DNA from 3 places in the Novosphingobium sp. BL-A-28-Hi1-0D genome. Region 2 is predicted to be linked to each of the others. Evidence: predicted binding sites of a transcription regulator. Region 2 holds the regulator's gene; each other region holds the start of a gene.

Region 1 (9,818 bases), 1.8 Mb from region 2:
TCTGCCGGGGATAGTGGCGGCGTTTTCCACGCCTAAGAATCGTGTCCTTTGGGACAGGAACGCTCGGGCTGGCGATGCGGGCCATCGCACTGGCGCGAAGGGGCGCTGCAGGCCGGAACGGGTGGGGCTGCGGACGGTTGGATTGAAAGCGGCGGGCGAGAGGCCTTGCCCGCTCAAAGCCAATGAATTCGCAGGAGAATTGCCATGGGCGAATATGAACCGAACGACTCGCGCAACGTGACCGGTGCTGATGCGGGCAGCCGCGACTGGTCCTCGCAGATTCAGGAGCACATGGAAGTGATCGGCGCGGACGGCACCCATGTCGGCACCGTCGACCACATGGATGGCAACCGCATCAAGCTGACCAAGCGTGACAACGACGCCGGGCACGAAGGCGGAACCCATTCGGGCCACCACCATTACCTCTCCAGCGGCCTGATCGCAGAAGTTGAGGGCGACAAGGTGCGCCTTTCGGCCAACGGCGACGTTGCCTGGGGCATGCTCGAGGAAGAATAAGTCCGGCAAGGCAGCGAGGGGCTCTCGCCGTCCGGCTGCGGACTGCAAGAACGTCCCGCCCCCTTCGGGACCAGGTCGCACATTGCGGCCGGAGAGCGCCTCGCTGAAAAGCGGGGCGTTTTTCCTGATCTGGCGGATGCGCTTTCGCGCATGCCCACCCCCGCCCCCTCCCGCTTGCGGGAGGGGAGAGGCGAGCGCCGTATTCAGCCCTCCCGCAAGCGGGAGGGCCGCGAGACTTGGCGAGCCGCAGGCGAACCTGGTCGCAGCGGGGTGGGCAAGCCTGTCAGCTTTTACTTCCAGAACCAGCCGGGCTTGAGGCTGCGGTCCTTGCGGTTCTTCCACATGGAGAAGTACATCCACAGGCCCGAGATGCTGAAGAACATCAGCGCCAGACCGGTCATCAGCGAGATCGCCGTTCCGACAGGGCCGAATTCCTCGCCCGAGTGCAGATGGTGGAACCAGCCGACCAGCGACTTCATACCGCCCGGAGGTGCCTTGGGGCGGCACATCATGGTTTCGGGGCAGACGAAGCCCTGCGGAACCGGCGGTGGCCCGGCCTGTTCGCCTGCTGGCCAGAGCGCGGTCACGTGGCTGGCGACGCCCGTGAAGGCCATCCAGATCATGAAGACCCCGAAAAACACCGTGATCCAGCGGTGCCACTTGCGCATGTAACGGACCCCTTTGATAATGCGAATTGATCGCAAGATTAGACAAAACCGCCTTAGCGGGCCTGCCTGGGATCGTGCAAGCACAAGTCTTGTCGCGGATTGTCGCAAGTCTGCGCCAGCCGCAAAGTGTCGCGGGATGTAACAAGGCGCTGCTTTCCGGCAGCCGCCTGGACGTCTCGGGACGTGCTTTGGCTGCCGGACGTGGCATGAGCGCTCTCAGGCGTCCAAGGTCACTGGACTGCCATTACTGGCAGGCCAGGCATTCCTCGTAGTCGGTCTCGCCGGCTGACAGCTCGATCTTGGGCGCTTCGGCGGTGTTGTCCGCCTCGACGCCGCCGGCAAAGCCTGCGCGCTGGACCGACTTCGAGCGGAGGTAGTAGAGCGACTTGATGCCCTTCTCCCATGCCTGGAAGTGCAGCATCATCAGGTCCCACTTGTCGACGTCGGCCGGGATGTAGAGGTTCAGCGACTGGGCCTGGTCGATATAGGGCGTGCGGTCTGCCGCGAATTCGAGCAGCCAGCGCTGATCGATCTCGAAGCTGGTCTTGTAGACGGCCTTTTCCTCTGGCGAGAGGAAATCGAGGTGCTGGATCGAGCCGCCGTGTTCGAGGATCGAGTTCCACACATTGGTGGAATCCTTGCTCTTTCCGGCCAGCAGCTTCTGCAGATAGGGGTTCTTGACCACGAACGAGCCCGAGAGGGTCTTGTGCGTGTAGATGTTGGCCGGAATCGGCTCGATGCAGGCAGACGTGCCGCCGCAGATGATCGAGATCGATGCGGTAGGGGCAATCGCCATCTTGCAGCTGAAGCGCTGCATCACGCCCATGTCGGCCGCATCGGGGCACGGTCCGCGCTCCTGCGCCAGCACCAGCGAAGCCTCGTCGGCCTTGGCGGCGATGTGCTTGAACATCTTGAGGTTCCACGCCTTGGCCATCGCGCTTTCAAAGGCGATGCCCTTGAGCTGGAGGAAGGAGTGGAAGCCCATCACGCCCATGCCGACCGAACGCTCGCGCATGGCCGAATACTTGGCGCGGGCCATCTCGTCGGGCGCGCGGTCGATGTAGTCCTGCAGCACGTTGTCGAGGAAGCGCAGCACGTCCTCGATGAAGCGCTTGTCCGCGTTCCACTCGTCCCAGGTTTCGAGATTGAGCGAGGACAGGCAGCACACCGCAGTGCGATCGTTGCCGAGGTGGTCGCGGCCCGTCGGCAGGGTGATTTCAGAGCAGAGGTTCGAGGTCGAGACCTTGAGGCCCAGATCGCGGTGATGCTTGGGCATCATGCGGTTCACCGTGTCGTTGAACACGATGTAGGGCTCACCCGTGGCAAGGCGGGTTTCGACCAGCTTCTGGAACAGCGAGCGCGCATCGACCGTGGCGCGGACGGAGCCGTCCTTGGGGCTGCGCAGGTGGAATTCCGAACCATCGCGCACGGCTTCCATGAACTCGTCGGTCAGCAGCACGCCGTGGTGGAGGTTGAGCGCCTTGCGGTTGAAGTCGCCCGAAGGCTTGCGGATTTCGAGGAACTCCTCGATTTCCGGGTGGCTGACGTCAAGATAGCAGGCAGCCGAACCACGGCGCAGCGAGCCCTGGCTGATCGCCAGCGTGAGCGAATCCATCACGCGCACGAAAGGAATGATGCCGCTGGTCTTGCCGTTGAGGCCGACGCTCTCGCCGATGCCACGGACCTTGCCCCAATAGGTGCCGATGCCGCCGCCGCGCGAGGCGAGCCAGACGTTCTCGTTCCAGGTGGCGACGATGCCTTCGAGGCTGTCATCCACCGAGTTCAGGTAGCACGAGATCGGCAGACCACGCCCGGTGCCGCCGTTCGACAGGACCGGCGTTGCCGGCATGAACCACAGCTTCGAGATGTAGTCGTAAAGACGCTGGGCGTGGTCCTGATCATCGGCATAGGCATCGGCCACGCGGGCGAACAGGTCCTGATACTTCTCGCCCGGCAGGAGATAGCGGTCGTCCAGCGTGTCCTTGCCGAAATCGGTGAGGAGCGCATCGCGGGAATCGTCGGTGACGATGGTGAAACGGCGCGGATTGACCTTCTTGGAATCGCTGACCGGCGCAGCCGCGACGGCCGCTGCCGCAACGCTTGCCGCCATGCCTGCCACGAGAGCCTCGCTGCCCGCGTCCTTGCTGTTCATGTCCACTGCCTTCGCCTCACCGGCAGATGCCGGGGCGCCTGCAAGCGCCAGTTCGTCCTGCGCAACCACGGAGCCGTCTCCAGTCCTGAAATCCACGTCGCAACCCCCGTTCGCAGGCCCGACAACCATGAGGGCCGGGCCTAAATCCACACTCGAATCGGGCGATATCCCGATCCTACAGGAGACGGAACGAAAGTGGAACGACAATGTCCCGCAACGCTCTGCCCCGAAAACGCCTGATCACGGCCTTGATGCCCTGAGCGCAGGCAAAGCGTTGCCAATGCGCGCAAAACACGCCCAAGCGCTCTAAACTAGGTTTAGAGGTCCCCCTGAAGCCCGACCACAACCTATAGTGCCTCAACCGGAATCAGACACAAGAGGGTAAACGTCCGGACTAGGACTCGATTCGTCGCACGCCCGATTCGCTTCGTCGCTCGAAATGCCATGCTGCAGTGCAGCGACGCGTGGGAAGAGCGGCACTTCAAGTGGCAAATGACGTTCGTCGAAATATTTTTCACGCAGCTCAGCAAATTGTGGACAAGAACCGGTCAACCGCCACCATATGTGGTGTCCACAGGAATGGAGTGCGCGTGTGCTGAATCTTGTCTCGATCGTGTTCACCGGTCTGGTCGTCGGCGTGCTGGCGCGGTTCTTCTATCCTGGTGCCGTGGACATCGGCCTGCTCAAGACAATCCTGCTCGGAGTGGGCGGTGCGCTGGTTGCGGGCGTGTTCGCCAGCTGGAAATCGGGCGGTACGTTCGGCGAGGGCGTCAATCGGGCCGGGTGCCTTGCATCGGTGGTGGGGGCGATGCTGCTGATCTTCCTCGGGCGGAATCTTTAAGCACGAGGCGCGACCCGCCGGTAGCTGAGTGCTTCGGCTACGTGAATGCGGCCCACCGTCTCCACGCCTGCCAGATCGGCGATGGTGCGGGCGACGCGCAACATGCGGGTATAGCCGCGCGCGGAAAGGCGCATCGCTTCGGCGGCTTGGGCCAGCAGCTTGCGACCCGGCTCGTCCGGCGTGGCGTGAGCGTCGAGCAGATCCCCATTCAGTTCGGCGTTGCTGCGCATGCCTGTACCTTCGAGGCGGGCTGTCTGCACCGCTCTTGCCCGCTCCACGCGCGCGGCCACCTGATCCGAACCTTCAGCGGGCGGCGGCAGGGCAAGATCTGCGGCTGACACGGGGTCGACTTCGACGTGGAGGTCTATGCGATCGAGCAGGGGACCTGAGACCTTTGACTGGTAATCCGCAGCACAGCGCGGGGCCCGGCTGCAGCCGAGCGCGGGATCGCCAAGGTGTCCGCAGCGGCAAGGGTTCATCGCGGCAATCAGCTGGACCCGCGCCGGGAAGGTGACATGGGCATTGGCGCGGGCCACGGTGACCTCGCCGGTTTCGAGAGGCTGGCGCAGGGAATCAAGCACCACGCGCTGGAATTCGGGCAGTTCATCGAGGAACAGCACGCCGAGATGGGCAAGGCTGACCTCCCCGGGACGGACCTTCAGCCCGCCACCCGTCAGCGCCGCCATCGAGGCGGAGTGATGGGGCGCGCGGAAAGGACGGGCCCGGCTGATCCGCCCGTCCTCAAGCGTGCCCGCGACCGAGGCGACCATCGAGACTTCGAGCGCCTCTGCCGGGGTCAGTTCGGGCAGGATGCCGGGGAGGCACGAGGCCAGCAGCGACTTTCCGGCACCGGGCGGGCCTGACATCAGCAGGTTGTGCGAGCCAGCCGCAGCAATCTCCAGCGCGCGCTTGGCGGTTTCCTGCCCCTTCACCTGTTTGAGATCGGCCATGCGGCGGGGCGGGTCTGCCACGCCCTGTGTGGGCTGCGGCAGGCGGCTGGTGCCCTTGAGGTGGTTGAGCAGGCCGATCAGGTCGGGCGCGGCGATCACGTCAATCCCGCTGGCCCAGCGCGCCTCGGGCCCTTGTGCGGCGGGGCAGATCAGGCCCTTGTCCTCGCCACTGGCGTGCAATGCCGCCAGCAACACGCCGGGCGACGGCAGCACCCGGCCGTCGAGTGCCAGTTCGCCCACCGCCACGTAATCGGCGATCTGTTCGAGATCGACCACGCCCATGGCTGCCAGCAGCGCGAGCGCAATCGGCAGGTCATAGTGCGAGCCTTCCTTGGGCAGGTCCGCCGGGGAGAGGTTCACGGTGATCCGCTTGGGCGGCAGGGCAAGGCCGAGCGCGGAGAGCGCAGAGGACACCCGTTCGCGGCTTTCGCCCACGGCCTTGTCCGGCAGGCCGACGACGCGAAACGCGGGGAGGCCGGGGGCGACCTGGCACTGCACTTCCACCGCGCGCGCCTCGAGCCCGAGATAGGCAACCGTCGATACCAGCGCGACCATGCATCCTCCTGCCCGATAAGGGACAATACGGATCGTAGCGCCTTCGGGCGGGTCTTGGGGCCGGGATGCTGCCATTTCCGAGGCATCCCGGGCGGAACCGCTCTACAGAAAACACGGTGAACCGAATTTAACCCCGTTCCTTGGCAATTCGGCAATCCGGTCGGGCGGAAAGCTTAAGACTATGCTGCGCCGCCTCGCCTTGCCTGCACTCTGCGCGCTGCTCGTGTGCCAGCCTGTGCTGGCGCGCGAGGTCTCCACGCGGTCATGGGTCGAGAACGGCGTCACCTGGACCGAGACGACGGTCGTTGAAGTCGAGGAGCCGGGATCGGAGCGCCTTGTCGGCCCCGCTCTCACCCCTGCCCTCGCTGATGTGAAGGGCGTGGCGAGCTTCGGGCCGTTCGAGGTGCTCGACGGCAATCGCGCGGCGCTGGTGGCCGAGACCGACAGCTATTCCCCCACCGACTTCCAGAAGATGCTGCGCGCCTTTCCCGGCATCCGCGTGCTGGAAATGCCCGATTGCCCCGGCACGGTCGACGATTTCGCGAATCTGCGCCTTGGCCGGATGATCCGCGCGCAGGGCATCGCCACGCATGTGCCCGACCACGGATCGGTGCGCTCAGGTGCGGTCGAACTGTTTCTGGCAGGCGCGAGCCGCAGCGCCGCTCCTGACGCCGAATTCATGGTCCATTCGTGGATCGACGAGGACGGGCACGAACCCGACGACTTTGCAGCCTCTGCCCCGGTCAACCGTGCCTATCTCGACTACTATCGCGAGATGGGACTGGCGGCGGACAAGGCAGCGGCGTTCTATGCGCTGACCAACTCGGTGCCGAACGAGCAGGTCCTGACGCTTGGTACTGACGATCTGGCGCGGTACGCGGCGCTGAACTGATCGGCTGTCGCCGATGCCCACCCCTAGCCCCTCCCGCTTGCGGGAGGGGAGAAAGATGGGCCTAGTGCGCCGCGCCCCATGACAGGCCGGTGCCGATTTCCACGCCCAGCGGCACGGTGAGCTTGACCGCTGGTTCTGCCGCCGTCGCCATCACCCGCTCGATCACAGGCTTTGCCGCAGCCACGTCTGCCTCGGGCAGTTCAAACACCAGTTCGTCGTGCACCTGCAGCAGCATCTTCACGTGGCCCAGCCCCGCTTCGGTCAGAGCCGGCATCATGCGGGCCATCGCCCGCTTGATGATGTCGGCACTGGTACCCTGGATCGGCGCGTTGATCGCGGCGCGCTCGCTGCCTTGGCGCTCGGCCTGGTTCTTGGAGTTGATGCGCGGGAACCACGTCTTGCGGCCGAACAGCGTCTGCGAATAGCCGCACTCACGCACGCTCTCGAGCGTCTCGTGGATGTAGCGCTGGATGCCGGGGAAGCGTTCGAAGTAGCGGTCGATCATCGCCTGAGCCTCGTCCGCACTGACGCCGAGACGTCCGCCAAGGCCCCAACGGCTGATGCCGTAGAGGATGGCGAAGTTGATCGTCTTGGCGCGGCCGCGCGTATCGCGGTCCACCGTGCCGAACATCTCCATCGCAGTGCGCGCGTGGATGTCTTCGCCAGCAGCGAAAGCCTCCTTGAGCGCCGGGACATCGGCCATGTGCGCGGCGAGGCGCAGCTCGATCTGGCTGTAGTCGGCGGCAAGCAGCACGTTTCCGGGCTCTGCCACGAAAGCATCGCGAATCTGGCGCCCGATCTCGGTGCGGATCGGGATGTTCTGGAGATTCGGCTCGTTGGACGAGAGGCGTCCGGTCTGTGCCCCGACAAGGCTGTAGCTGGTGTGGACGCGCCCGGTATCGGGGTTGATCGCGGCCTGCAGTGCATCGGTGTAGGTCGATTTCAGCTTGGACAGCTGGCGCCATTCCAGCACCAGCGTGGCGACTTCGGCCCCTTGCGCGGCAAGGCCTTCGAGCACCGACTGGTCTGTCGAATACTGGCCGGTCTTGCCCTTCTTGCCGCCCTTGTAGCCAAGCTTGTCGAACAGCACTTCGCCAAGCTGCTTGGGACTGCCGATGGTAAATGCCATGCCCGCCGCTTCGTGGATCACGCCTTCGAGGCGGGCGATCTGGGTGGCGAATTCGGACGAGAGCCCCGCAAGGCGCTCGCGATCGACCTTGATGCCGTTGCGCTCCATCATCGCGACGACGGGCACGAGCGGCCGATCAACCTTCTGATAGATGCGCATGCCGCCCTCCTCCACCAGCCGGGGCTGGAACAGGCGGTGGAGGCGCCAGGTCACGTCAGCGTCTTCGGCGGCATAGCGCGTGGCATCCGCCAGTGGCACTTCGGCGAAGGAAATCGCCTTCTTGCCCGTGCCGCAAAGATCCTTGAACTTCATCGTGGTGTGCAGCAGGTGCCGTTCGGACAATTCGTCCATGCCGTGCCCGGCAAGGCCCACTTCGCCCCGGCCCGCATCGAGGCAGAAGCTCATCACCATGGTATCGTCGATGGGCGCGACCATGATGCCATGTCGGGCAAGGATGTTGAGGTCGTACTTGATGTTCTGGCCGACCTTGAGCACCGCATCGCTTTCCAGCAGCGGCTTCAGCGCGGCAAGCGCTTCGGCGCGATCCACCTGCACCGGCTTTTCCGCGAACATGTCCTGCCCGCCGTGTCCGAGCGGAATGTAGCAGGCATCGTTGGGGCCAAGCGCAAGGCTTACGCCGACCAGATCGGCGCGCATCGCATCAAGCGCGCTTGTTTCGGTGTCGACCGCCACAACCCGCGCGGCAAAGGCACGCGCGATCCACTGCTGGAGCTCGCCGATCGACTGTATGCAGGCATAAGTCGAGAGATCGGGCGCGGGCCACGTGGGCAGTGGCTGGCGATTGCCGTCCTGCGTCGTGGCGGGGGCCGCCGCCTTGTTCTCGGGCTTGGCGGGATTGAGCTGCGTCTTCGGACCCGGGCTGCCCTTGCCGTCATCGAGGCGGCGCAGAAGGCTGGTGAAGCCATGCTCTTCGAGGAAGGCTGCCAATGGTTCGCGGGGAATCTGGCCAAGCGCGAAGTCTTCGATCGGGATCGGCAGCGGGCAGTCTTCCTTGAGCTGGACCAGCACGCGCGAGAGACGCGCCATGTCCGCCTGCTCGATCAGGCTTTCGCGCAGCTTGCCCGGCTTCATCGTCGGCGCGGCGGCAAGGGCTGATTCGAGATCTCCGTGTTCCTGAATCAGCTTCGTCGCGGTCTTTGGGCCGATGCCGCGGATTCCGGGCACGTTGTCGACCGAATCACCCATCAGGGCGAGGACGTCGCCGACCTTCTCGGGCGGGACGCCGAACTTCTCGACCACTTCGGGCACATCGATGCGCAGGTTCTTCATCGTGTCGAGCATATCGACGCAGCCGCCGCCTGTGCCGCACTTGCCGACAAGCTGCATCAGGTCCTTGTCGGACGAGACGATCGTGACGTCCCAGCCGCGCAGCGTGGCGGCGCGGGCGTAGGAGGCGATGAGATCGTCAGCCTCGAGGGCGTCTTCCTCGATGCAGGCGAGGCTGAACGCCCGTGTCGCATCGCGGATCAGCGGGAACTGCGGGACCAGGTCCTCGGGCGGCGGGGGACGGTTGGCCTTGTACTGGTCGTAAAGATCGTTGCGGAACGAGGTACCGGCCTTGTCGAGAATCACCGCGAGGTGCGTCGGGCCATCGGCCTTGTGCAGATCCTCTGCCAGTTTCCACAGCATCGTCGTGTAGCCGTAGACTGCTCCGACGGGCGTTCCCGCCGGATTCGTCAGGGGCGGCAGGCGATGGTAGGCGCGGAAGATGTAGGCCGACCCGTCGACCAGATAGAGATGCTGCTTTTCGTCCATCGGAAGGTGTTAGCAGGGCCGGAGGGCTGCGTCATGGGGGTTGCAGGAGGAACTCTCAGCAACGTTCCGACGTATGCGCAGGTCGGCTCAACGCACGGAAATCCGGCAAAAAAAAGGCATAGCGGGCCGCACAGGACGCAGCCTGCGACAGAATGCTTACGTCTTGTGCTTGCAACGCGATGAATTGCCGATTAATTGGGTCGCGAAGTCTACCGGCTGAGTAGGCTTTGCGGCGGGCTGCTTGCCCGGCGCTGTTCACTTCAATCCAGGGATTGTAACGCATGCGCAAGCTCATCCTCGCCGCTGTCGCCGGCACCGCCTTCGCTCTCGCTGGCTGCT
Region 2 (9,818 bases):
CCACGACCGGCGGCCTGTCGATCAACCTGTCCAGCGGCCACATCCGCACTGTGGCTGAGACGCAAGGCCTGCAAGGCTGGTACCGTTGGCCCGAACCCCGCCCTGACCGAGGTAAGGGACCGGGGCCTGTCGTGGAGAAGTCAACAGGCCCCGGCTCATCAGGTCACGGCAGGACCCAGCGCACCGAGCCGCTGTAGCTCCCGCTCGTCGGCATGCCATCGCCACCGAGTGCCGGGACGAAACGGGCGCGAGCGCTTACCTTGGCGCAAGTTGCCGCATCGAGATCCGCCGAACCGCTCGATCCGGTGATCTCGCAACCCGTCACCTTGCCATCGGCTCCGATGGTCAGGCGGAACCGCGTGAGCCCCTCGCGCTCCTCGCGAATTGCGGCGCTGGGATAGTCGCGATCCGAAACCCACGATCCGGGCGAGCCCTTCGGGGCCGCTGAACGCAACGCAAAGCTTGCCGAGGGCGAGGGCTTTACGTCAGGCGGCGTAAGAGGTCCGATGTCGACAGGTGCGATCGGGGTAATGTCCACCGGACGGATGCCGATGCCGGGATCGACCGGGCCTAGCGAGATATCCGGCTTGGGCGCGACCAGCGGGCGGGTCTCCGGCTTGATCGCTGGCTTGATGTCAGGTGGCGGCGCGATCGGTGTCACCGTTACCTCGTCGTCCTTCCACTGCTGCGCGACCAGCCGGTCCTTGATGATATGAACCATGCCGCTCGCGAAGCCCGAAGCGATGGCCCAGATCGCTACCCCGTGGAGCAGGCCCACCGCGATGAAGGTCTGCGTCTGCCGGCGTCTCGTATTTTCAACTGCATAAGCCATTGGCAACACCTCTTCCGTTGCCGACGCCCCATCTGATGGCAGGCCGTCCCGGAAGGGGCGCCCCGTGCGGGGCATTCGGTAACAACGGAAACTACACCTGCGAAGCCGTGCGTGCCAGAAAAATCTCAACCAAATTGATTGATATTAGGCATAGCGGATTGGCAGAGTAAGAAAAGCCGCTCGCGAGTTACCCCGCGAACGGCCCTTTTCATTTCGAGAACGCTCGATCGCCGCGAACCGGCGGCGGACTGCGTCGTCAGTGATACCGCCGCAGCAACCCGGCCAGCTTGCCCTGCACGGCCACTTCGTCCGGCCGGTAGAACTGCGGATCATAGGCCGAGTTGGCCGGATCGAGCCGGATCATGCCCTTCTCGCGATGCAGATACTTCAGCGTCGCTTCCTCGCCCCGCACCAGCGCCACGACGATTTCGCCGTCGCGCGCGATGTCGGTCTTGCGGACAAGCGCATAGTCGCCGTCGAAAATCCCCGCCTCGACCATCGAGTCCCCTGAAACCTCGAGTGCGTAATGCTCACCTGCACCGAGCAGTGCAGCGGGAACGGGGAGAGTGGCGGTGGTTTCCAAGGCCTCGATCGGCACACCTGCCGCGATCTTGCCGTGGAGCGGCAGTTCGATCACGTCGTTCGCCGGAGCAGGTGCAACCTTTGCCGCCGGGCGCAGCGGTGTCACGACAGCGCTGGCTGCAACAGGTTCGCGCGCCAGAGCAGGCTTGCTCACCGCACTGTCAGGCTGGCGCAGCACTTCGAGCGCGCGGGCGCGATTGGGCAGACGGCGGATGAAGCCGCGTTCCTCAAGCGCCGAGATCAGGCGGTGGACGCCGGACTTTGACTTGAGATCGAGCGCCTCCTTCATTTCCTCGAACGAGGGGGAAATGCCGGATTCCTCCAAACGGACCTGAATGAAAGAGAGCAGTTCATGCTGCTTGCGCGTCAACATTGGCGGTTCTCCGCAGGTGAACGAATGCGGAACGGATAAGCAACCAATTACGACTCGTCAAGCAATTCCACCATTCTCGAGCAGGTAAACCGGAACATCCGTTCCTGCGGCTTTCGCCGCCGCTCCTGCTTCGCGCATGACCAGCGCGTTGGCGCGCGACAGCGGCGAGAGAGCGCCTGAATCCTGCAGCGAATCGAGGCTCACGCTTGCGCCGTCCCACCGCGCGCGCAGGAACTCCATCCGGCTTCCGCCCGCTGCCATCGGCGTCGCGAGGCGCGAGGGGATCGCGCGCGGCAGCGCATCGCGCGCGCCCAACCCTGCACGCAGCAGCGGCAACATGAACAGGAACGCGGTGACAAAGGCTGAAGCGGGATTTCCGGGCAGGCCGAGTATGATCTGGGATCCCCGCGTCGCCACCAGCAGGGGCTTGCCCGGCTTGATACCCACGCGCCAGAAATCGATCGACGCGCCCACCGACTCCAGCGCCGGACGGACCAGATCATGATCGCCGACCGATGCCCCGCCGCTGGTAACGATCACGTCGGCCTCCCGCTCGGCATCGAAAGCGCGGGCCAAGGCATTGAGATCATCGGCGACCGGGCCGCGATGGCGGACGTCGACCGGAAGCCCGCCGACCATTGCGCAGAGCATCGGGCCGTTGCTGGCGGGCAATTGGTGCAGTGCGGGCAGATGCCCCGGCGCGACGAGCTCGTCACCGCTGTCGATCACCGTGAGGCGCAGTCTGCGGCGGACCGGCAGGTGCGCGTGGCCTCCCGCGATGGCGAGCGCGATCTGAGCGGGGCCAATGCGCAGGCCCGCCTCGATCAGTACGGCGTCTTCAGCGAAGTCCATGCCGGCCGGGCGAACGTGGCGGATGGGCGGAACCGGTGGCTCGCCGGTGAGTCTCAGGAAATCGCCATCGCGCGCAGCATCTTCCTGCAACAGCACCATATCCGCGCCATAGGGCACGACAGCGCCAGTGCTGATCCGCACGGCTTCGCCTGTGCCCACCACGCCGCCAAACGGATGCCCCGCCGCGCTCTCCCCGATAACGCGCCACGGTCCCGGAAGTTCGGCGCTGCGCAAGGCATAGCCATCCATCGCCGAGACTGGCGCGGCAGGTTGGGTGCGTCGGGCGTGAAGGTCTGCCGCAAGATAGTGGCCAAGGCACTCGGTGACCGCCCGGTGCTCCACCCCCAGCGACGGCGCCAGCGCCAGCAGGCGCGCTTGCGCCTCGGCGAGGGGGAGGGGCGGTGTTCTCATGCGCCGGTGCTCATTCACCTGCGCGCCAGGTGCCGGATTTGCCGCCGCGCTTCTCGATCAACCGCACCGTTTCGATGACCATGCCCTTGTCCAGAGCCTTGGCCATGTCGTAGATCGTCAACAGGGCAAGGCTGACGGCCGTCAGAGCCTCCATCTCCACCCCGGTGCGCCCTGTGAGCGAGGCAGTGGCCGTGCATTCGATGCCGCCGTCGACCAGCGCGAAGTCCACGTTCACCGCATCGAGCGCCAGCGGATGGCACAGCGGAATGAGATCGCCAGTCCTCTTGGCTGCCAAGATTCCGGCGATGCGGGCGGGGCCGAGCACGTCTCCCTTCGGAGCATTGCCCGTCCGGATCGCTTCGAGCGTGGCATCGGACATCCGAATGAAGCCGCGGGCGATTGCGACGCGATGCGTTTCAGCCTTGCCGCCAACGTCGACCATCCGTGCAGTTCCGGCCGAATCGATATGCGTCAGGTCGTTCATCAAGGTCCTCGGCAGTCTTTGCACCTGGGCGAGGTCTACACCGTCCCGCGCGAAAACCGCAAATCCCTCTCAGGGGATGGCAATCAGCCGACGAGCAACGCTCGTGTCGCAGCTTCCACGTCCATCTGCCGCATCAGCGCTTCCCCCACGAGGAAGGTGCGCGCGCCGCACTGTTCCAGTCGCAGCAGGTCGGCGTGGGTGTTGATGCCGCTTTCGGCGACCAGCAGCGTGCCTTCCGGGGCGAGCGGGGCGAGGCGTTCGGTGGTGGAAAGGTCGGTGACGAAGCGCTTCAGGTCGCGGTTGTTCACCCCGATCAGGCGCGACTTCAGGCGGCTTGCGCGCTCCATTTCCTCTTCGTTGTGCACTTCGACCAGCGCGTCCATGCCCTGTTCGCGCGCGGCGGCTTCGATCTCGGCCATCTGGCTGTCCGAAAGGCAGGCGGCGATGATCAGGATCGCATCGGCCCCGATGGCGCGCGCCTCAAGGCACTGCCACGGATCGACCATGAAATCCTTGCGGATCACCGGCAGGGTGCAGGCGGCGCGGGCTTCGACCAGATAGTCCTCATGCCCTTGGAAATAGGGCGCGTCGGTGAGGACCGAGAGGCAGGCAGCGCCCCCGGCCTGATAGGCGCGAGCATGGTCAGCAGGCGCGAAATCGGCGCGGATCAGGCCCTTGGAGGGGCTGGCCTTCTTGATCTCGGCAATCAGGGCATAGCCGGTCTGCGCCCTGGCCCGCAGCGCCGCTTCGAACCCGCGCGGCGCGCTCTGCTCCGCAGCGTGCGCGGCAAGCTCGCTGGTGGTGACAGCGGCCTTGCGGGCAGCGACTTCAATGCGCTTGGTGTCGCAGATTTCGGTGAGCTTGTCGGTCATGGCGGGCGTGCCTTAGCGAGGTTGGGCGCGTTGGGGCAAGTGTGTCCTTCGGGCCTTCAATCGTGAGCCTGTCAAAAGACGCACCGTCGCAGCCCACCCCGTTCAACACGTTCAGTAAGTCTCGCGGCCCTCCCGATTGCGGGAGGGCTAGACGCAACGCTTGTTCTCCCCTCCCGCAGGCGGGAGGGGGCGGGGGTGGGCAAGAGCGCTACCTCAGCGCGGCGATCCAGCAATTGAGCAGCGCATTGGCGAGGCCCTTGTCGAGCGCTTCGGCGGCTTCTTCGATGCCCTCGTACCAGTCGCTCGCCTCGCCTGCGACGATCAGCGCGGCGGCGGCATTGAACAGCACGGCATCGCGGTATGGCCCTTCCTCACCCTGCAGCAGGGCGCGCAGGGCGGCGGCGTTATAGGTCGCATCGCCGCCGCGAATGGCGTCGACCGGAGCTTGCGGCAGACCGACATCGGCAGGCGAGACACGGCGCATCAGGACTTCCCCGCCGCGCACTTCGGCCAGTTCGTTGCCGCCCGCAAGGCTCAGCTCGTCAAGCCCCTCATCGCCCGAGATGACCATGCTGTGATCTGTGCCGAGGCGGCGGATCGCTTCGGCATAGATCGGCACGTAAGCGGGCCGCGCGATACCGACCAATTGCCGGCGCACGCCTGCCGGATTGGCCAGCGGCCCCATCAGGTTGAAGATGGTGCGGCGGCCCAGTGCCTTGCGGATCGGCATGATCCGACCCATCGACGGGTGATGACGCGCGGCAAAGAGGAAGCAGATGCCAAGGTCGGCCAGTGTCGCCTCAGCTGTCTCGCCCGCGCGGTCGAGGTTCAGCCCGAGCGCCTCCAGCGTATCGGCCGCTCCTGCCTTTGAACTTGCCGCGCGGTTGCCATGCTTGGCCACCGGCACACCGCAGGCTGCGACGACGAGGCTGACCGCCGTCGAGACATTGAGCGTGTGGTGCCCGTCGCCGCCGGTCCCGCAGACGTCGATTGCATTGGCAGGCGCGCTGACCGGGATCATCCGTGCCCGCATCGCCCGCGCCGCGCCCGCGATTTCGCTCGCTGTCTCACCCCGGTCCGACAGGGCGACGAGGAATTGCGCGATGCCTTCGTCGGTCACGGTGCCATCGAGGATCGCCGCGAACGCAGCTTCTGCTTCGGCTTCCTCCAGCGGATGGGTGACGTCAGGCAGGTTCATGCCGGGACCGGGTTGGTCTTCATGCCGCAGATCTTGAGGAAGTTCGCGACCATGGCGTGGCCGTGTTCCGTGGCAATGCTTTCCGGGTGGAACTGCACGCCGTGGATCGGCAGCGAGGTGTGGCGGAAGCCCATGATGTGCGTGTCATCCGACTGCGCGTTGACCGCGAGGCAATCGGGAATGTCGGTCACGATCAGCGAGTGATAGCGCGTGGCGATGAAGGGCGAGGGCAGGCCCTCGAACACGCCGGTGCCATCATGCGTGACCGGCGAGGTCTTCCCATGCATCAACCCGCCGCGCACGACCTTCCCGCCGAAATACTGCCCGATCGACTGGTGGCCAAGGCACACGCCCAGCAAAGGCAAGTTCGCATCCGCCGCCGCACCGACGAGATCGAGGCTAACCCCCGCCTCGTTCGGCGTACAGGGGCCGGGCGAAAGCAGGAACCCCTGCGCGCCGGTCTTGATGGCCTGATCGGCAGTGAGCGCATCATTGCGCACCACTTCAACCTCCGCGCCCATCTCCATCAGGTAATGAACGAGGTTCCAGGTGAAGCTGTCGTAGTTGTCGATGACGAGGATCATTCTAGTTTCCGCGCCTCTCTATGCGGCGGCGAACGCTTTCAGCAATTCGGCCAGGCTCAGTAAATACCGATTCCAAAACTGCTACTGTAAAGTCTTGTAGGTCCAAACAAGCGTCTCGATCCAAATTTTCAGACGCGTGAGCAGCGTCATTGCCGTCCTCGCGGATGCAATCAATCAAAGGAGCAAGACGACGATCCAGCATGGACTTGTCTAGAAGCCAATCGATTCGTAGCCGCAGATCCTTAAATGTCTTCCACGAAATATAGCCATTTTCTCCGATACGATGTTCATCATCCTGTGGCACGAGTGTTCGTGTTGTCAGGTCTACAGTCTTTCGGAACAAAGCCCCTGAACCATTCCAGGCACCTACGGACAAGCATAAAGTTGCTTCGTTAAATGCTCGTTCAATATGGTCAGGTGTGTATTCCGGGCAGCGACATGTATTTGCAAATGTAGGTTTCTGGATAACAACGCTGTTGAATAAAGCGTTTAAAAAAAATCCGCTTCCTTGCAAGGCAGATAGAGTGTCTTTGCGGTTGTAATTTACCTCGAAATTTACCGACGAAAAGCAAGATCGGCAACGACAGAAAAGTATGCTGCTCCAATCGTCACCTGGAACAAAACTGTCTTGCAGAACATCAAACGTTATTCTCTGAGTGCCACAACGTGGACAATCAGCCTGTAGCTCAAATTTTTTTCCTGCAACCGACATAGCTCGCTATTGCCCAAACTTCGCTTCACTTGCCACCCGCACCGCCTCGCGCGCAGCCGCAAACAGTGCGCCTGACTTCAGTTCGCACTCGCGCTGTTCGTATTCGGGGTTGCTGTCGGCGACGATCCCCGCGCCTGCCTGCGCGTGGAGGACGCCGTCCTTGACCACGCCTGTGCGCAGGACGATGCAGCTGTCGACCGAGCCGTCGGGCGCGAAGTAGCCTACGCCGCCTGCGTAGGCACCGCGGGTTTCGGGTTCGAGTTCGGCGATGATCTCGCAGGCGCGGACTTTGGGAGCGCCGCTGACGGTGCCTGCGGGGAAGCCTGCGAAAAGCGCGTCTACGCTGTCAGCCCGCGAGGTGTCGAGTTGGCCGACCACGTTCGAGACGATGTGCATCACGTGGCTGTAGCGCTCGACCGTGTAGCTTTCGGTGACCTTGACCGTACCCGCCTTGGCCACGCGGCCCACGTCGTTGCGGCCGAGATCTAGCAGCATCAGGTGCTCGGCGCGTTCCTTGGGATCGTCGAGCAGGCTGAGTTCGTTGGCACGGTCTTCTTCCGGAGTCTTGCCGCGTGGGCGGGTTCCGGCGATGGGGCGGATCGTCACTTCGCCATCGCGGATGCGGACGAGGATTTCCGGGCTCGATCCGGTCAGCGCGAAGCCCGGCATGTCGAGGAAATAGAGGAACGGCGAGGGGTTGATGCGGCGCAGAGCGCGGTAGAGCGCGATCGGCGGCAGCGGGAAGGGCGCGGTGAAGCGCTGGGCCAGCACGACCTGGAAGATGTCGCCTGCTTCGATGTAGTCCTTCGCCCGCGTCACCATCCGCGCATAGTTGGCGGCGGGCATGACCGGCTGCGGCGTCACGTCGACAGATTCGGCAAGACGCTCGTCGGCAGGCACCGGGTCGGCCAGTTTGCGCAAGGCGCTGTCGATGCGTTCGGCGGCAACCTCGATCAGGCGCGCAGGCTCGCCACCCTCGGCCCAGACCGGGGCGATGGCGAACAGTTCGTCGGACAGGCGGTCAAACACCAGCACCACGGTTGGCCGGGTGAACAGCATGTCGGGCAGGACGAGATCGCTCTGCGGTGCGCGCGGCAGCTTTTCGACAAGGCCGATGGTCTCGTACCCGAAGTAGCCGACCAGGCAGGCGAGTGCGGAGGGCAGCTCAGCAGGCACCTCGATCCGGCAAGCGCTGACAAGCGCACGCAGTTCCGTCAGGGCATTGCCCGGAAGCGGGGCGAAAGCTGCGGCATCATGCCGCCAGATGCGGTTGATCTCGGCCTTGTCACCGGTCGCGCGGAACACGAGATCGGGATCGAGGCCGAGCAGGCTGTAGCGCCCGCGCACTTCGCCGCCCTGCACGGATTCGAGCAGGAAATCGCCGCGCCCGCTCTCCATCAGCTTGAGCGCCGCGCCGACCGGGGTTTCGGTATCGACGATCAGCTTGCGCCAGATCAGCGCCGGCCGCCCGGCGGAGAGCTGGGCAAGCGCGGCCTGATGGTTCTCGGGCAGGGCGGTAGCGGGTACGGCCAAGGTCGTCATCGGCTTACTGGGCGTTCGCGCCGGTCAACTGGTTGCGGACCGCGCGGATGCCGGCTTCATTGCGCTCGACACCCACATCATTGCGGATGGCAATGCGCAGTTGGTCGGCAAATTCGCTACCTGCGTCCTGCGCGAACGAGCGGGCTGCCTGCTGGAAGATCGGATCGCCACGCTTGACCTGTCCAAGCACGATATCGCTCAGCGAAACCACGTACCAACCTGCATTGTTTTGAACCTGCAGACGCTTGTGGCTGCCCTTGGCCATGGCGAACATCAGGGCAAGCGGTTCGGGCACCTTGCCCTGCATCTGGGTCAGAGCCTGGCGAGGCAGGTCGACGGGCTGCGCCGGTGGCAGAGAGACCCCGGCAAGCTTCATCGCTTCGGCAACCGGTGTGCCCTTCTTTAATGCGGCGAGGATCTTGTCGGTAGCTGCCTTGGCCTTGGCAGAGCCTTGCTGCACAGCCCAGTCACGCGCGACAATGCCGCGGATCTGGTCGAGCGGAGCGGGCTTGGCGGGGGTGATCATGCCGACGTCATAGATCGCGAACTTTTCGCCCGGCTCGATTTCGGCAAGCTGCGCTTCGCCCTCGCGCTCCATCGCGAACGCCGCCTGGACCAGCGGAGCGATCTCGGGAGCGACCTTCTGACCAGCCTTCCCGAAAATGCCGCCATCGGCGGTGAGCGACTCCGTCGTCACCATTGTCAGGCCGAGCCTGTTGGCGATGTCGACAAGACCCGTCCCGTTGTCGATTTCCTGCTCGACTTGCGCGGCCATGTCGGAAAGTGCGGCACGGCGCTTCTCAAGCGTAAGGGCGGTAACGATTTCAGAGCGCGCCTGCTCGAGCGTCTTGCCCGCGTTGCGCTTGATCGCGTCAACCTTGACGACATGCCAGCCAAGGCCCGACTTTGCCGGAGCGGCAAGGGTGCCCGAAGCGGCCGCGAAGGCTGCATCGGCAACGGCGCGCGACGTCTGGTTGGCGAGAGCGTCGCGGGAAAGGTCGGCAAGCTTGCTCGCCACGAGGCCCTTGGTGCGGGCAGCGCTGTCGAGCGAGCCAGACTGCCCGACTTCTGCGGCAAGTGCCTTTGCGGCAGCTTCCGTCGGGACGATGACCTGCGTGACAGAGCGCTGTTCGGACGGGGCATACACCGCCGTGTTGAGCTTGTAGCGGGCCGCAATCTCCGCCTCGGCAGGGGCAGGGACGGACTTCAGGCTGGCTTGGTCGACAATGGCATACCGGATCTTGCGGTTTTCAGGCTGCAGGTATCGGCCCTCGTTTGCCTTGTAGAACGATGCAAGCGTTCCGGCGTCCGGCGGCGAGGCAGGCGCGAAGGCCAGCGAAGGTACCGAGACGATGGTGCCGATGCGCTTTTCGGTC
Region 3 (9,818 bases), 680 kb from region 2:
TGCGCGCATGCTGATCGCCAATGGCTGCAAGGCGGTGGCCGAGGGCGCGAACATGCCGACCGACCTTGACGGCGTGCACGTGTTCAAGGCGGCCAAGATCCTCTATGCGCCGGGCAAGGCCTCGAATGCGGGTGGCGTTGCCGTCTCCGGCCTCGAAATGAGCCAGAACTCCGAGCGCCGTTCCTGGAAGGAAGAGGAACTCCAGCAGATGCTCAAGGACATCATGGCCGGCATCCACAAGTCCTGCCTTGCCTATGGCGACCAGGGCGGCGGGTACATTGATTACGTGAAGGGTGCCAATATCGCCGGCTTCAAGAAGGTGGCCGATGCGATGCTGGCGTTCGGCGTGGTGTAGCGCACCGGCGCTTTGCGCATGATGAGATGAACACGGGCCCGGGGCAAGTCTTCGGGCCCGTTGTCGTTTCAGTCCTCGAACTCTGTGGCAATCCGCGCGAGGCAGCGCAGGAACGCGGCGAACACGGCGCCCGGTAGCGTGGTGGCATTCTGCGAGTAGCCGCTGTGAATCCCGGCAAGTGCAACCTTGGCGATATGCGTCTTCGAGGATTCGAAGCGCGATGCGGCAATTTCGAGGCAATCCGGAATCGCGGCAAAGGCAGCGGCTTCGTGCTCGCCCGCGGCATAGCGGCGGAGCGCATCGGCGATCCTGCGCGGATCAATTCCCGGAGCCGTGATCGCGAAGCGTTGTTCGCCCAGCACGATATCACACAGTTCGGCAGCCCCCGACTCCATGCCGTGCTGGTCGTTGCGCTCGACGCTTTCGGCCATCTTGAGCAGACGGCTGCGCAAGTTGGCGATGCTAATGATCTGCCCCGCCTGCGGCGGCGGCGAGAAGGTCGGCCACGGGAGAGACTTCCTGCAAGGCATATCCTGACGATCCATGGCTCGTGATCCTGATGCTGGGTTTCAATTTGGCTCTGAGGCCGGAGATGAGGACCTGGAGGGACTTCGGCGAGATCGGGCGATGCACAGACCTTCCGGTTGCGGCGAGCCTCTGGTTGCGAACGGGCGATCCCCTGGCTGCTACAAGCAACGACAGGATCTTTGCTTCGCGGCCGAGAAGGGGCGTGACGACGTAATGCTGAAGGTGCAGCTCACGCACCTCGCGCAGCAGTTCGTCGGTCTGCCGCTGACCCATGCGGGCGAGAATGGCCTCGATGCGGGCCTGTCCTTCCGGCGTGGACATGCCGACATCGAACACGTCATCGAAACCGACGTTGAGAATCTGCGCACGTACTCTTGGTCTGGCATCACGCAGCAGGGCAATCTTGGCCTTGCCCTTCAGCAACGGGCGATAGATGCGCATGAACTTGCGGATGCGGACCGGATCGCTTCCCACAACGAAGATAACGCTGTAGGCCTGACGCCCGTCATCGGTGTAAGCCGTGTAGTCGTCGGTGATGCGAAAGACTTGTGCCGTTTCGCAAAAGGCTGCGGCACAGGCCACTTCCATCGGCGGAGCGCCGTTTCCAAAATGAAGAATCCTTGCGGCCACCCCTACAGTGTGGCTCTGCCTTGCGGTCAGGAATTGATCTTCGGAACTCCAGGCCGAATCCGCCGCGCGCAGCTTCGTAGACGTCTTGCGCCTTCGGTCGCTATTGAAAGGCATGTTACTATAACTTTCGATATATCTAGAGATATACTTATAGATATGCGTTAGCCTTGCAATTGCGATCAATGGTTAACGGACCGGACGTGGGCCGAGTCGCCAGCTATGGGGGGTGGAGAGCCCTTTGCGACGTTGAAATGAGGGTGCCGCGTCGGTGGCATGGTGGATGCGGCGGTTCTCCGGGCCGTGTGAGGCACACATGACGGGTTGCTTGTCGGCCGGGAAAAGCGTCTGGCGATAAGTGTTTGCGATAACGTGCTTCCAGAACGGAGCGATTTTTTCGTTCCCCTCTTGTTCTAATGGAACACAACAAGTACATAACCCTTGTTGACGGCTCATGTCAGCCAACTCTAGCAAGGGAAACGAAGCCATGGCGGCTCAGCTCAAGCTCATCGAGGAAGGTAAGATCAAGGACATGGATCGTCAGAAGGCGCTCGACGCGGCCCTTGCGCAGATTGACCGCGCGTTCGGCAAGGGGTCGGCAATGAAGCTGGGCTCGAAGGAAGCGATGCAGGTGGAAGCGATCTCCACCGGATCGCTCGGGCTCGATATCGCGCTCGGCGTGGGCGGATTGCCGCGCGGCCGCGTGATCGAGGTTTACGGGCCGGAAAGTTCGGGCAAGACCACGCTCGCGCTGCACGTGATTGCCGAGGCGCAGAAGAATGGCGGCACCGCTGCCTTCATCGACGCCGAACACGCGCTTGACCCGGTCTATGCCCGCAAGCTGGGCGTGGACATCGACAACCTGATCGTCTCGCAGCCTGATACGGGCGAACAGGCGCTGGAAATAACCGACACGCTGGTGCGCTCCAACGCGATCGACGTGCTGGTGGTGGACTCGGTGGCAGCGCTCGTGCCGCGTGCCGAAATCGAAGGCGAGATGGGCGACAGCCACGTCGGTCTCCAGGCCCGCCTGATGAGCCAGTCGCTGCGCAAGCTGACCGGCTCGATCAGCCGCTCGCGCTGCATGGTGATCTTCATCAACCAGCTGCGCATGAAGATCGGCGTGATGTACGGCAACCCCGAGACGACGACGGGCGGCAACGCGCTCAAGTTCTACGCTTCGGTCCGCCTCGACATCCGCCGCACCGGGCAGATCAAGGACCGTGACGAGATCGTCGGCAACGCCACGCGCGTGAAGGTGGTCAAGAACAAGGTTGCCCCGCCGTTCAAGCAGGTCGAATTCGACATCATGTATGGCGAGGGCATTTCCAAGATCGGCGAGATTCTCGATCTCGGCGTCAAGGCCGGGCTTGTCGAGAAGTCCGGCGCCTGGTTCAGCTATGACTCCATTCGCATCGGGCAGGGGCGTGAGAACGCCAAGAACTTCCTGCGCGAGAACCGTGAACTTTGCGACCGGTTGGAAGCTGCGATCCGTGGCCGCACCGACAAGGTTGCCGAAGGTCTGATGGTCGGTCCGGACGCGGACGACGACGTCTGATCTTCAAGGCGGCGGGCCTGCAGCCTCCATCCGCACCCGCCTGCCACACCAAAGAGCCCGCGCATTCCCCGGCAGGAATGGGCGGGCTTTTTGTTTGCGTTCTGATGGTTGGCGTTTAACCTTGCGGTTAATCCAACAGGAGTCCCGACCATGTCGATCATCGTTCACCACCTCAACAACAGCCGTTCGCAGCGCGTCCTGTGGCTGCTCGAGGAACTGGGCGTGGATTACGAGATCCGCCACTACCAGCGTGATACCGTCACCAATCTCGCGCCGCCCGAACTGAAGGCGGTGCATCCCCTGGGCAAGTCGCCGCTGCTCGAGATCGATGGCCGGGTGATCGAGGAATCAGGCGCGATCGTGCAGGTGCTGTGCGAGCGTTATGGCAATGGCGCGTGGTTGCCTGCTGCCGGCTCCGACGAGGCGCTGCGCCATCTCGAATTGATGCACTTCGCCGAAGGCTCGGCGATGACGCCTATTCTCCTCCAGCTTTACACCTCGCGCCTTGGCGATGCTGCGGAACCGTTGAAGCCGCGCATCGACGAGCAACTGGCTGCGCACTTCGGCTACATGGAACAGATCCTGCGCCCCTCCGGGCACTTCATCGGTGACGACTGGACCGGGGCGGACGTGATGCTGAGCTTCCCGGCAGAGATCGCAGTGATGAACGGCGCAGGCGCGCACTTCCCCAAGCTCGCGGCCTTCGTCGCTGCCGTCCATGCGCGTCCCGCGTGGCAGCGGGCCCGCGAGAAGGGCGGCGCCTACTTCGGGATGTGATGCGATGACGAATGCAGGGGACTGGCAGGGCACCGTCGGGCGGAGCTGGGCGGCGGAATGGCGGCGGACCGACGTCAGCTTTTCCGAGCTTACCCCCGCATTGCTTTCTGCCATCGCGGCCGAGCAGGGGAGTGACGTCGTCGATATCGGCTGTGGTGCGGGCGAACTGGCCTTGGCCGTCGCGGCGGCGAGACCTCAGGCACGGGTGACGGGAATCGATATTTCGCCGGACCTGATCGACGCGGCCTCGGAGCGCGCCTCTGCTGCGAACCTTTCGTTCGAACTGGCCGATGCGAGCACGTGGCAGCCGCGCAGCAGGCCAGATCTGCTGGTGTCGCGGCATGGGGTGATGTTCTTCACCGATCCGCCGCACGCCTTTGCCCATCTTGCAGCGGTTTCTGCGCCGGGGGCCCGCATCGTGTTCTCATGCTTCCGTTCCGCAGCGCAGAACGAGTGGGCCGCGGCGATTGCCGACCTTCTGCCGAGGTCAGAGCCGCCACCGCTACAACCGTTCGCGCCCGGGCCCTTTGCCTTCGCGCAGCCAGAGCACGTGCGGCGCTGCATGGCAGGGTGGCGCGACCTTGCATTCACGGCGGTCGATTTCGACTACATCGCCGGGACGGGCGCGGATGCCGTGGGCGAGGCGATGGCGCTGTTTCGCCGAATCGGTCCGGCAGCGGCTGCGTTGCGAACCCTGCCCGAAGAGCAGCGCGAAGAGGTCGCCAAACGTCTTCAAGACCTTGTCGAAGCGCATCATCGCGAGGGGCATGTCGCGTTTCGGGCAGCGGCATGGCTGGTAACGGGCACATCCGATCACTGAGATGGATGAAACGTGCTTGTAGCGCGCCGAACGCTCGCCTAATCGGCCTTTCATGACTTCGACGAACGAAATCCGCCGCTCCTTCCTCGAATACTTCGGCTCGAACGGGCACGATGTGGTGCAGTCTGCGCCGCTGGTGCCGTACAACGACCCGACGCTGATGTTCACCAACGCGGGGATGGTGCCGTTCAAGAACGTGTTCACGGGCCTCGAAACCCGTGCGACCCCACGCGCCACCTCATCGCAGAAGTGCGTGCGCGCAGGCGGCAAGCACAACGATCTCGACAATGTGGGCTACACCGCGCGGCACCACACCTTCTTCGAGATGCTCGGCAATTTCTCGTTCGGCGATTACTTCAAGGAGCAGGCGATCACGCATGCGTGGACGCTGCTGACGCGCGAATGGGGTCTGCCCAAGGACAAGTTGCTCGCCACGGTCTATCACACCGACGACGAGGCGTTCGAGCTGTGGAAGAAGATCGCAGGCCTGCCCGAGGATCGCATCATCCGCATCGCCACCAAGGACAACTTCTGGGCGATGGGCGATGACGGTCCGTGCGGACCATGCTCGGAAATCTTCTTCGACCATGGCGACCACATCTGGGGCGGCCCTCCGGGATCGCCTGAGGAAGACGGCGACCGCTTCATCGAGATCTGGAACCTCGTGTTCATGCAGTTCGAGCAGACGGCGGGCGAGATCACCGGCAGCCTGCCCAAGCCGAGCATCGACACCGGCATGGGTCTGGAGCGCATCGCTGCCGTGCTGCAATGCGAGCACGACAACTATGACACCGACACCTTCAAGGCGCTGATCGCCGCGTCCGAGAGCCTGACCGCGGTCAAGGCCGAAGGCGAGCAGCGTGCGAGCCATCGCGTAATCGCCGACCACTTGCGCTCGACCAGCTTCCTGCTGGCCGATGGCGTGCTGCCTTCGAACGAAGGGCGCGGCTATGTGCTGCGCCGGATCATGCGCCGCGCCATGCGGCATGCCCACCTGCTGGGCGCGAAGGACCCGCTGATGCATCGCCTGGTGCCCGCGCTGGTGGCCGAGATGGGCGCTGCCTATCCCGAGCTTGGCCGCGCGCAGCCGCTGATCGAGGAAACCCTGCTGCGCGAGGAAGTGCAGTTCCGCCGCACGCTGTCAAACGGCATCAAGCTGCTCGACGAAGCGACCGCGACGCTGGGCGAGGGCGACAATCTGCCCGGCGACACCGCGTTCAAACTCTACGACACCTTCGGTTTCCCCTATGACCTGACCGAGGACGCCCTGCGCGCTCGCGGCATCGCGGTGGATCGCGAAGGCTTCGACGCGGCGATGGCGCAGCAGAAGGCGGCAGCGCGCGCGGCTTGGAAGGGATCGGGTCAGGCGGCGGACAGCGAAGTCTGGTTCGACATCGCCGAACGCGTCGGCGCGACCGAGTTCACCGGCTACACCGCCACCACTGGCGAGGCGCAGGTTGTGGCGCTGGTTCGCGACGGCAAGGAAGTCGATAGTGCGGCTGCGGGTGACAGCGTGACCGTCATCGTCAACCAGACGCCGTTCTATGGCGAGAGCGGCGGTCAGACCGGCGATGCCGGGACGATCACAGGCGCTGACGGGCTGGTGCTGCAGGTGAGCGATACGGCCAAGCCGCTTGGCCGCCTCCATGCGCACAACGCGACGGTCGCGTCGGGTGCCGTGAAGGTCGGCGATGTGGTCAAGCTCGATATCGATGTCGAGCGGCGCGATGCGATCCGTGCCAACCATTCGGCAACGCATTTGCTCCATGCGGCGCTGCGTCACCGGCTTGGCGGCCATGTGACCCAGAAGGGCTCGCTCGTCGCGGCCGATCGCCTGCGTTTCGACTTCTCGCAGCCGACGGCACTTACGTCTGAGGACATTGCAGCGATCGAAGCCGAAGTGAATGCCGAAATCCGCGCCAACGAGCCGGTTACCACGCGCCTGATGAGCCCCGATGAGGCCATCGAAGCAGGCGCCATGGCGCTGTTCGGCGAGAAGTATGGCGATGAAGTGCGCGTGCTGAGCATGGGGCGCGTGGCGGACAAGCACTACTCGGTCGAACTGTGCGGCGGCACCCACGTGCGCGCACTGGGCGACATCGGCGTGTTCCGTATCGTCAGCGAAAGCGCGGTCTCTTCGGGCGTGCGCCGCATCGAGGCGCTGACCGGCGAGGGTGCGCGGCAGTGGTTCGTGGCGCGCGAGGATGCGCTGAAGAACACCGCCTCGATCCTCCGCACGACGCCCGAAGACGTGGAAGCCCGCGTCACCGCGCTGATGGACGAGCGCAAGAAGCTCGAACGCGAACTCGCCGAGGCGAAGAAGGCGCTGGCGCTCGGCGGTGGCTCGGCCAAGGCCGAGAATGCCGACGAGGACGTGGGCGGCGTGAAGTTCTCTGGGCAAGTGCTCGACGGGCTCGACCCCAAGGAACTGCGCGGACTGCTCGATCAGGCCAAGCAGCGGCTTGGTTCTGGCGTGGCGGTGATCGTCGCGGTGAACGAGGGCAAAGCTTCCATCGCGGCTGCGGTGACCGAGGATCTAGTCGGCAAGGTCAGCGCGGTCGATCTCGTCCGCGCGGGCGTCGAAGCGCTCGGCGGCAAGGGTGGCGGTGGCCGCCCGGACATGGCGCAGGGCGGCGGGCCTGATGGGGCGAAGGCGGCTGAGGCCATTGCGGCGGCAAAGGCCGTGCTGGCGGGGTGATGTCACGCAAGACCGCCGAAATTGTCCGCTATCTTGCCGGATGGACTGGCGGTCTGCTGTGGATGACAGTCTCTACGTTCCCTACCTTCGGTGGTGTTGCCAAACGCGATGTGCGGTGCCGTGGAAGGGTGTTCGAGGGCATTGATGACTGCTTCCCTGACATGTTGCCGCTCCTCGAGATACTCGCGCCGTTTGCAGCGCTCACACTGCTTTGGCTTTTCCTGCGCTTTTCTTTCACTTTGTGGGCGCCAGAGGTTGCCGTTCGCACACTTGGCTGGAAGCTGGCAGGGAAGAGCGGACGCAGTGGATATTTCCCGCTTCTGCAGATGATGGCACTGGCAGGATCGGCATGGTCTCTGTGGCGAGCGACCACCTATCCGTTCGACGCGGTTACGCTGCCCTACTTGCTGACATGGGTCTTGTTCTCAGCGTGGTTCATAGCTGGGGCTTTGGTCTCAGTGAAACCATCAACTGAGCCGTAAGCATCAACCCGCCCGTTCCCGCAGCGAGGCCGACTTCAGCTTCGGCAGAGAGTTCAGTTCGCCTTCTTCCTTGATCTTCTGGCGGAATTCGTCGCGCTTTTCGTGGATCGAGGCGATGACCGGGCCCATCGGGAAGCCGAGGTCGACCAGTACCGCTTCTGACAGTTGCAGCGAGCTTTCGAGGGTTTCGGGCACGGCGTGGCTGGCGCCTGCCTTGTAGAGTTCGGCGGCGTGGCTGGCGTCGCGCGCGCGGACGATGATCGGCAGGTCGGGATGGGCCGAGCGCAACCGCTTGACCATGCGCAGGATCAGGACCGGTTCGTCCATCGTCAGGATCATCGCGCGGGCACCGTCGAGGCCGAGGCGGGAGATCGCGGCTTCGCTGTCGACATTGCCGAACAGCACCGGCAGCCCGTCCTTGCGCGCGGCCTTGACGATGGAGGGGTTACTATCGATCCCGAGCCAGCTTGCGCCGTGCACGGTCAGCATGTCGGAGATCAGGCGACCCACGCGGCCGAAGCCCATGACCACGACGCGTTCGCCTTCGGGCAGTTCGACCGGGACCGATTGGCCCGCATCGGCACTTTCGCGGTTGAGCCGGCCTGCCCAGGTCTCGCCCAGCTTGGCCAGCATGGGTGTGATCGTCAGGCCGATGGCGGTGACGATCTGCCAGAACTGTGCGGTCTCGCGGTCGATCAGGGCGGCTTCGGCAGCGGCGGTCAGCACGATCAGGGTGGTCTCTGACGGGCTGGCCATGAGGATGCCGGTTTCGAGCGCGGTGGCGCGGCCCTTGCCCATCAGGCGCAGGGCAAAGCCGGTGACCAGCGCCTTGAGCACGACGACGCCGACCACGGCCAGTGTCAGCGGTCCGATCTGTGCCCAGACCACGCGCAGGTCGATGCCCATGCCGATGGTGATCAGGAAGACGCCCAGCGCGAGGCCCTTGAACGGCTTGGTGATGGCCTCGACTTCGGTGTGGTACTCGGTCTCGGCGATCAGCAGGCCGGCGAGCAGCGCGCCCATGATCGGCGAGAGGCCGACGAGCGAGGTGGACAGGGCCGAGGCGATGACTACCAGCATGGTCGCGGCGAGGAACAGTTCGGGGCTCTTGGTCTGTGCGGCCTGCGCGAAGAGTCGGGGCAGGAGCAGGCGGCCGAACACCAGCAGGGCGGCAACGACCAGCGCTCCGTAGAGCAGCGTCTCGCCGATGCCGGGGCCATGGCCCTGCGCGGCAAGCGGGGCGAGCGCGCCGAGCATGAAGATGATCGGGACGAGCGCGATATCCTCGAACAGCAGCATCGACAGCGCGGCGCGGCCGACCGGCCCCTGCGTGCCAGAGATCGGCAAGACCAGCGCGGTGGAGGACAGGGCGAGGGCAAGGCCGAGGCCGAAGGCGCCGCTGATCTGCAGGCCGGTCGCCATCAGGACCAGAGCGAGCAGCGTGGCCGATACCGCCAGTTCCATGGCGCCGAGGCCGAAGACAAGGCGCCGCATGTCCCACAGGCGGTTGAACGAGAGTTCGAGGCCGATCTCGAACAGCAGGAGGATGATCCCGAATTCGGCGAACGGCGTGATCGCCGCCTGATCGGTTATCGTGACGTGATAGAGCCAGGGGTACTGGCCGACGAGCGAGCCGAGGCCGAAGGGACCGACGGCAAGGCCGACCAGAATGAACCCGATGATCGGGGTGATGCGCAGGCGGGCGAAGGCCGGGATGACGATGCCGGCGGCACCGAGGACAACAAGGACGTCGGAAAGGGCTGTAGTCGGTTCGAGATTGCCTGCCATGCCCGCAGGTTAGGGGAGGGGGCGCGGGGTGTCACCCCCGATAAGGCCCCTCAAAAGCAAAGGGCTCCGGCGTGAACCGGAGCCCTTGCGTTATCGGTTGAAGATCGGGCGCTTAGGCCCAGTTCTTCATTTCCGTTTCGAGGTTCTCGACGATGGCTTCGAAGAACTTCTCGGTGGTCATCCAA

Evidence for each region. The regulator LexA, encoded in region 2, represses DNA repair genes until DNA is damaged. The targets are predictions, from matches to a motif close to GTTCCNCNCTTGTTCT.
Region 1: the regulator LexA is predicted to act here: its motif matches at 3,523-3,538, upstream of ACZ1JW_RS07205 (ribonucleoside-diphosphate reductase subunit alpha).
Region 3: the regulator LexA is predicted to act here: its motif matches at 1,910-1,925, upstream of recA (recombinase RecA).

What each region holds. Positions count from the first base shown of each region.
Region 1 covers NZ_CM145502.1:1,450,295-1,460,112, reverse strand. Annotated here, with positions in the region: gene ACZ1JW_RS07215 (DUF2171 domain-containing protein) at 292-516, shown strand; gene ACZ1JW_RS07210 (PepSY domain-containing protein) at 807-1,184, opposite strand; gene ACZ1JW_RS07205 (ribonucleoside-diphosphate reductase subunit alpha) at 1,429-3,432, opposite strand; gene ACZ1JW_RS07200 (GlsB/YeaQ/YmgE family stress response membrane protein) at 3,929-4,177, shown strand; gene ACZ1JW_RS07195 (YifB family Mg chelatase-like AAA ATPase) at 4,174-5,682, opposite strand; gene ACZ1JW_RS07190 (hypothetical protein) at 5,864-6,574, shown strand; gene polA (DNA polymerase I) at 6,636-9,479, opposite strand; gene ACZ1JW_RS07180 (hypothetical protein) at 9,535-9,762, opposite strand; gene ACZ1JW_RS07175 (hypothetical protein) at 9,761-9,818, shown strand, end outside.
Region 2 covers NZ_CM145502.1:3,317,893-3,327,710, reverse strand. Annotated here, with positions in the region: gene ACZ1JW_RS16060 (ComEC/Rec2 family competence protein) at 1-197, shown strand, start outside; gene ACZ1JW_RS16055 (energy transducer TonB) at 164-832, opposite strand; gene lexA (transcriptional repressor LexA) at 1,089-1,787, opposite strand; gene ACZ1JW_RS16045 (molybdopterin molybdotransferase MoeA) at 1,845-3,050, opposite strand; gene moaC (cyclic pyranopterin monophosphate synthase MoaC) at 3,061-3,534, opposite strand; gene trpC (indole-3-glycerol phosphate synthase TrpC) at 3,618-4,406, opposite strand; gene trpD (anthranilate phosphoribosyltransferase) at 4,615-5,604, opposite strand; gene ACZ1JW_RS16025 (anthranilate synthase component II) at 5,601-6,188, opposite strand; gene ACZ1JW_RS16020 (DUF4145 domain-containing protein) at 6,190-6,900, opposite strand; gene ACZ1JW_RS16015 (anthranilate synthase component I family protein) at 6,907-8,442, opposite strand; gene ACZ1JW_RS16010 (peptidylprolyl isomerase) at 8,447-9,818, opposite strand, start outside.
Region 3 covers NZ_CM145502.1:320,567-330,384, reverse strand. Annotated here, with positions in the region: gene gdhA (NADP-specific glutamate dehydrogenase) at 1-355, shown strand, start outside; gene ACZ1JW_RS01610 (hypothetical protein) at 424-807, opposite strand; gene ACZ1JW_RS01605 (helix-turn-helix domain-containing protein) at 818-1,627, opposite strand; gene recA (recombinase RecA) at 1,998-3,068, shown strand; gene ACZ1JW_RS01595 (glutathione S-transferase family protein) at 3,219-3,845, shown strand; gene ACZ1JW_RS01590 (class I SAM-dependent methyltransferase) at 3,850-4,665, shown strand; gene alaS (alanine--tRNA ligase) at 4,718-7,363, shown strand; gene ACZ1JW_RS01580 (hypothetical protein) at 7,363-7,845, shown strand; gene ACZ1JW_RS01575 (cation:proton antiporter domain-containing protein) at 7,849-9,633, opposite strand; gene ACZ1JW_RS01570 (NADP-dependent isocitrate dehydrogenase) at 9,746-9,818, opposite strand, start outside.